DNA from 2 places in the Desulfosporosinus sp. BICA1-9 genome. Region 1 is predicted to be linked to the other one. Evidence: riboswitches for the same ligand, from Rfam matches in the RefSeq annotation. Region 1 holds a riboswitch; the other holds the start of a gene.
The links. Region 1 has a riboswitch for cobalamin ahead of cobT (nicotinate-nucleotide--dimethylbenzimidazole phosphoribosyltransferase). Riboswitches for the same ligand answer to the same signal wherever they lie in the genome.
Positions count from the first base shown of each region.

Region 2: it holds a riboswitch for cobalamin, as region 1 does, so the genes downstream of both, JL57_RS26610 (DUF2162 family putative transporter) here and cobT (nicotinate-nucleotide--dimethylbenzimidazole phosphoribosyltransferase) in region 1, are expected to answer to the same signal.

Region 1 covers NZ_JUEE01000126.1:6,889-10,386, reverse strand. The annotation lists gene JL57_RS15025 (hypothetical protein) at 88-567, opposite strand; gene JL57_RS15020 (ParM/StbA family protein) at 564-1,673, opposite strand; cobalamin riboswitch at 1,863-2,040, shown strand; gene cobT (nicotinate-nucleotide--dimethylbenzimidazole phosphoribosyltransferase) at 2,145-3,221, shown strand; gene cobU (bifunctional adenosylcobinamide kinase/adenosylcobinamide-phosphate guanylyltransferase) at 3,300-3,498, shown strand, end outside.
Region 2 covers NZ_JUEE01000213.1:57,032-60,529, forward strand. The annotation lists gene JL57_RS26590 (cobaltochelatase subunit CobN) at 1-320, opposite strand, end outside; gene JL57_RS26600 (DUF2149 domain-containing protein) at 348-653, opposite strand; gene JL57_RS26605 (MotA/TolQ/ExbB proton channel family protein) at 631-1,302, opposite strand; gene JL57_RS26610 (DUF2162 family putative transporter) at 1,310-2,023, opposite strand; cobalamin riboswitch at 2,153-2,339, opposite strand; cobalamin riboswitch at 2,642-2,826, opposite strand.

The sequences.
Region 1 (3,498 bases):
TCCTTTTGGGACGTGCGGCTTCGGCGAAACCCTCCACTGGAGGCTTTCGTTACCGAAGACTCGATGTTCAACTTTAGTTGAACGAGTTCACTGGCCCTTTTCACTTGGCATACCTTGCAAAACCTTTAGAACTGCCTCGTCCTCTTCTGTGCCGATAATATGCTTCATCATATACTCAAAACCTGCCGGTCGAATTGGTTTCTCCTCTCTTAAGGATTCCAAATCAAATTCACCGATCTGCTCAGTGTCTTGGTCAGGTACCTTGACCTCAAATAAAGCCTCTAATGAAAACGTTTCCGTTCTTTCAAGCTCATCGTCCGGCGAATCCGCCTGAATTTCCTGATCATTCACCTTAGAAGTTTCCTCATCTTCGGGTAAATTGCTTGCAGAGTTTTGATTTTCCTTCACTAATAGCTCTTCTACGCAGTTTCCTAATAGTACTTGTCTCAAAATCGCTTTAATAAAGGAACTTCGCTCCTCTGGTTCAATCTGCTGTATAGCTAACCAGAGGTCCGTCTCAGCTTCATCAAAAAACAGCGGAATAAAGGCAGGCTGAGCATTAATCATACTGGTGGGTTCGATTTCTTCGTTATATTATTCACCAGTGTCGTAGCCATAATCCGAAATCCTGTGGCATTACCAAATTGTGGATCGTCAATCAGAAGCTTATTTTCTAATTGGATATGCTCATAGACCATTTCTCCGACCTTTCCAGCAACTAAGACGGTATGCAGTTTACCAAGCATAGGTTTTAAGGCCTTTTTCACTTCCCGGGAGATATCAGTTCCTAACTGAGCAAGCATGTTCTTCATGATCGGATTAAGATTAATCGAGCCGTTATTCCAAGGATACAATCCCCCGTTCACTCGGAAAATTTTATCTAATTCCTTATCATCCGTCTCAATTGGGTTTTCGTGATTTGCGGTCAATTCCTTCAGTTTATCGGCCACTCCAATATACGCCCACTTTAAGCCCTTTTCAATACTAAAAGAATTGGGTGGATCAAGCATTACGCCATCATAAAAAGTGGCAATATCTGTCGTGCGAAAACCTGGATCGATGACCACCACATACCCGCTAAATAGCTTGGCGCTCGTCGGCATCCCATATTCATTAAGCGTTTCCTTAATAAAGACTCCATAACTTTGGGGAAGCACTCGAGAACGCAAGATGTTCAGTTGCCGTGTCAACCCTTTCATGGGACCTGAATGAAAGGTTACCGAAAAAGACCCCTTTAATTCAGCTTCATACTTGTCCTTTAAACTAGCATAATACTTAACGGGCACGCCAGTTCCAAGATAAACATTCGCTTTAGGAGTTTTTTGGGCTAGGGCTAAAGCCACTACCAGTAACGCTGTTGCTTCTTCATCCGAAGATTTGTCTTCATCCCAGCAATAATGAGCTTCGTTTGGATTCAAGCTTTCCGCCAAACTTCCCATGAAGTAATGCCGTTCCACACCCGTCGAATTATTCTTAACCATGACATCCAAGGTAGAAATCTGAGTTTCTAAGTCAGATCCTTTACTAATCAGGGAATTACCTAAGGTTGAGAAAATCCGCTCATTCCCTTTACAAATTACAGCTGGAAATAATACTTTTGCATCTCCAGTATCCAGTTTAATCGCTCCAAATCCCGGATCTGCTCCAGCCACGAGAATATCACTATCTAACACACGTGTTCCTCCTCGATTACAATCAATTATGGACAAACTAATAACACACAACAACTTCTACTGCTATATCTATTATTATATACGAAGCTAACACGCTTGTAAAAATGGGTTATTAATATTCTTCTAAATATTAAAATAGTAACCAACTCTAGACTTGAGATTAGAAAAGGGTTGTGGTATGCTAAAAGAAAAAATTGCTCGATTTTAGGTGCCCTTTGGGGAGAATAGGGAAGTTCGGTTCAAAACCGACGCGGACCCACCACTGTATTCGATGAGCTTTGTAGACCACTGGCACTTTGCTGGGAAGGTAACAAATTAAAGCGATGATTCGATAGCCAGGAGACCTGCCTAAAATGTTTAAGTCTTTCCACATCGTGGAAAGCGGCGGTGATGACGGTAAAGTCCCGACCACAGATTTATTTGTGGTCGGGATTTTCTATTTTTCAACAACTATATTAAGGAGGAGTTTTAATGAACAATTTGTCAGAAGCACAACTCTATGCCCAACTCGAAGCTCTAACTGCGAACATCTCAGAACTTGACGAGGATTCTATGGCTAAGGTCCAAGCACGCTTGGATATCCTGACCAAACCACAAGGCAGCCTTGGTCAATTAGAACAGATAGCCAAGCAACTTGGAGGTATCCAACGAACCTCTAATCCTCAAATCAATAAGAAAGCAGTCCTCTTGATGGCTGGAGATCATGGCATCGCAGCTGAAGGAGTCAGTGCCTTTCCCCAAGAAGTTACCCCTCAAATGGTGTATAATATCATAAATGGTGGCGCAGCCATCAATGTACTGGCTCGCCAAGCTAATGCCGAGGTTTTTTGTACAGATGTCGGTGTTGCCTTCCCCTTAGAAGGAAACCTTATTCACAAACGGGTTGCTAATGGAACCCAGAACATGGCCAAGGGCCCAGCAATGACCCGTCACGAAGCACTTCAAGCTCTACTGGTCGGTGCTGAAGTTGCCGCGGAAAAGATCCGCGCAGGATATAACCTCTTTGCTACAGGTGACCTGGGAATTGGCAATACTACCCCTAGCTCCGCAATCGTTGCCCTCTTTACCAATTCCCCCCTTGAGGATGTTGTTGGACGAGGAACTGGGATTGATGATGCCGGCTTAATTAAGAAACGCCAAGCCATTCAAACGGCCTTTGACGTCAATCAACCTAATGCAGACGACGCTTTAGATGTTCTAAGCAAAGTTGGCGGCTTAGAAATTGCTGCGATTGCTGGTTCAATCCTTCAAGCGGCAGCTAGCCGTGTTCCGATTGTCATTGACGGGTTTATCTCAACGGCTGGAGCACTTGTTGCCGCGAAAATCGCCCCGAAATGCACAGCCTTCATGATTCCCTCCCACGGTTCAGTCGAACCTGGTCACCGTAAGGCCTTAGCAAGCCTAGGCCTTGATCCACTAATTAACCTAAATATGAGACTGGGAGAAGGAACGGGAGCGGTCCTAACCTTTCACTTAGTCGAAGCTGCACTTCATATTCTTAAGGAAATGGCAACTTTCGGAGATGCTGGAGTCAGCGAAGCGAATTAGACACAAGGATATCTTGCATAGATAAACAGAGCCTAGTCTAGCTTAATCTAGCACTATAACAGAGGAGCGGTGAATGTTATGTCTCAATTTACACTGATTACAGGCGGTGCACGGAGCGGAAAGAGTAGTTTTGCAGAACTTCTGGCCGCTTCGGCAAAGCTTCCGGTCACATACATTGCCACCGCCCAAATCTGGGACGAAGAAATGGCCCACCGCGTTAAAAAACATCAAAACCAACGCCCGGCCACTTGGCAGCTCATTGAGGAACCGCTGAACA
Region 2 (3,498 bases), on a different contig from region 1:
CTAGTTGCTGTTATATCCGCAGTTCCCACACCAACTGCCGTTACCAGCCCGTCTTTTACTGTTGCCACATTCTTATCTTCTTCACTGCTCCAGGTGATTTCTTGGTCGTTCATTACTCCGTCAAATTGATCATATACTGTTGCCTGCAAGGTTTTAGTTGAACCTACTGCCATTTTGAGCGTGTTCTGGTTTAACTCTATCCTATCTACACTATTGTCATCAGCTCTAACAATAGATGGTAATAGACTTAAGACCATCAAAAACAACATCAAGATTGCAAAAGGCTTTCGAGACCTACTTAATATGTTCTTTCTTAGCATGCTCTTTTTCCCCTCTCCCCCGTGTTCTTATTTACCTTCTTCTACCGGTTGCACCATAATTAATTTACCTGTTTTAGGGTCTTTAAACACAGTCCCCATTTCTTCAAAGCCGCTGCCTGTTTTTGAGTCAACTTGCGGTAAGCTTTCCATTTCTTTTCCTTGTTTTACATCAACAATCGCTTGTTTTGGTTTACCGGCACTACTACTACTACTACTAGGACTGACGTTATAAACATTAATTAACGCAACTATTAAACCTACGCTAAAAACAAACATAACATCCGCTAGATTAGCCAGACTGCTTAATGGATTAAAGTCTTCCTCCGATTGCAACTTTCTTCCCCGTTTGCGCAACATGCTCTCTCACCTCAATAATTGTTTCTAAAATCGTATCCAAATCATTCAAGTAGCGTTCATACCAGCGCCGACGCACCTTCGATATAGTAAAGGTTAAACTACCGGCAAAAACACCAATAATGGTAGCATCAAAAGAAACAATCAGGTACTGAGCCAACATGTTAAAATCTCCTTTACCCAAGCCTACCAAACCTGGTCCTAAAGGAATCAAAGTACCCATTAAACCCAACAAAGGACCCATTTTAGAAATTAAGTCTGTTTTTTCAGTTCTTTTAGCAATTAAATCTTCTTGCTCGCACAAGAGATTTTGAGCGACTATCCGTTGACGAGCTCCTTCTGCGGAAGCTAAGGTTAGGAATTCTGTGACAACTTTTTTTAGTTTAATAGGCAATTCGCTATTTTCCACATAAAGCTCAAGGTTATGGGTTTCTGGTAATTTACTCAAAAACTCTTTTGTTTTAAACTTGTGTATTTTTTTCTCCCCAACCATTTCCCCGATCAGGGCACCTGTCTCGATTACAGCTGTCACTACAAAATAAAGTAAAAAAGCATAACAAGGTATCATTAAACTTTGGGAAATAATATGCATAATTTGATTCAAATACTGGGAACCAACCATAGCCATTTCCTAATCATCTCCTCCAACTTAAACTATTGAAACCAGTTAACATTTCTTTGCCAAACCCCAACGCAAAAAGAACAAAAAATCCAACTGCAGATAAGAGTAATTCTTTTTTGGAGCTTAATACCATAGGTATAAAAGTGTCTTGCATGGTTGCCACTATGTTAGGAATTAAAAAAGCAGATAACAACGTAAAAATGCCTAAAAACAATAACCCTTGATGAAAAAAACTAGCTACGTCAAAATTAAATCGGGTCAATAATCTTCGTAAAATCCAGCTTACTAAGACGATACCTAAAGAAAATGCAATACCTGTTGCGATAGATACAGCATACAAAGGTACCTTTAAACCACCCGCCGTATAAATTACAGATATAACTAGTGCTCCAACACAAAAGGGACATGGTAAAAAACCCAGCCAATAACTAATTTTTTGTTTTATCCCAAGGGTTTTTGTTTCACAAGTACAAATACAAGTACGTTCTACCCCTAAGTAAAGGAAAAGCAAACCTGTTAGGCATGCAAAAGCAAATGTATATTTGTCAATAAAATCTCCAATAAGCTGATATTTCTCGTTAAAAATATAACTTAACAAAACTACAGAACTGCCAAAAATTGTTGCATAACCAGAAATTTTAGGTATGGTTAACCAGGAAGATCCTAAAACCAAGCCTGTTTTGATGCTTAAAATAAGAATGGCCACCAACAAACTAAGAATTAACATCCTTTTTCACCTCCTTCCGGAATAAGCCACTCGACGTAAAAAGCCTCTCAACCGATTGGTCAAGAGGCTAGAAATACTGATAAACATTTGTTCAGCACTAATAATACCTCCTCTATCGCTCGTAGAGTTATTGGCGTGTAGCATTCAGGCAGGTCTTCTGACTCTGGATCATCAATGTTTCATACCTTCCCAGACTCTTCCAGTGGCATAATAGAAACATTTCCCCATCACAGCGGCGGGACCATGCAGGAATTACACCTGCTTCCCTTTTAAACCGAGGCTCTCAAACTTCGGTACCTAAATTCCCTAAATATTTAGTTTTTATAGATATCCAGCGATATTAAAGGGGTTCCGTTTCTCCTCCACTCCTAATAAAAAATAAAGAGACAACCCCACATCACTAATCATAAAGACAGCAATGTATCGGTTGTCTCGGAATCACGTTCTCTTCCGCTTTCAAGTCTCATTCGCATTTTTGAAAGCAGATCCCGCTTGAACAAGACTTTTACCCTCAAGGTCGATTTCCCTCGGGAAACCAAATATGTACCCATAAAAATATCAAAAGCCCTCCAAAATATGAAGGGCTGAATTAAATAATTCCTGCCACCCATCCATCGTGAGTAATGCATATGAGCAATCAGGTCTCCTGGCTCAGGTTCCTCGTTTCGTGCCTCCTTCCCAAGTTTCCTCGGTGGATGTGGCACAAACTCCCCGTTACAGTGGCGGGACCGCGCTGGATTTACACCAGCTTTCCTGTTATGATTTCTCGGCTAAGAAAAATCGCTTGCTCATCTCTATTAAAATTCACAAATTAAATCTATCACAAAAGCAACACATGGTCAAGTGCCGTTGGCACCGAAAAACGCTCTCTTGTGTTAAGAACGGCTTATTCAAACCCATTCCCTCTCTGGCCTGTTCTACAAGTTGCGGAGTTGGTGTCACCCATAGGCTTTAACCTCACAATTTAAAGAAACTGCCTTCTAATGACTAATGGTTTCCTGAATTTCCATTTTCCGAAAACCAATGCTGCGAAAAGCTTGGGGCTTCTTAATATCCAAATTTTAAATAAATTAGGATAGTTGTTGCATTATGAACATAATAATAATATTATATCACTGTATTACTATAGCGTTATGAATAAGAAGGAGGGATAAAACAGATTTAAACTGTTAACATTCCAGACTCTGATTCTATAAAAAGACCAGCTAATAAAAGTCAAGAGTTTGTCTGATTATTTCTTTTAATTTTCGGTTTGTAAAATACGGCATAACAAACTAAGCCATTGAAAAATCCGAACAATGACCTAAACGTTAATTTTTGGGAAGCCCACCTAGAGAAACGGGACGCTCGGCGCTAGCCAAGCAAACTCTCTTTCAATTTGGGGTAACTCTCTGGAGTAAAAGAGACTTTGCAGTCTTCAAGCGTTTGGGTGTAGTGCACGTGTCAATAGGATGATGGCGAGCATATCCTCGGTC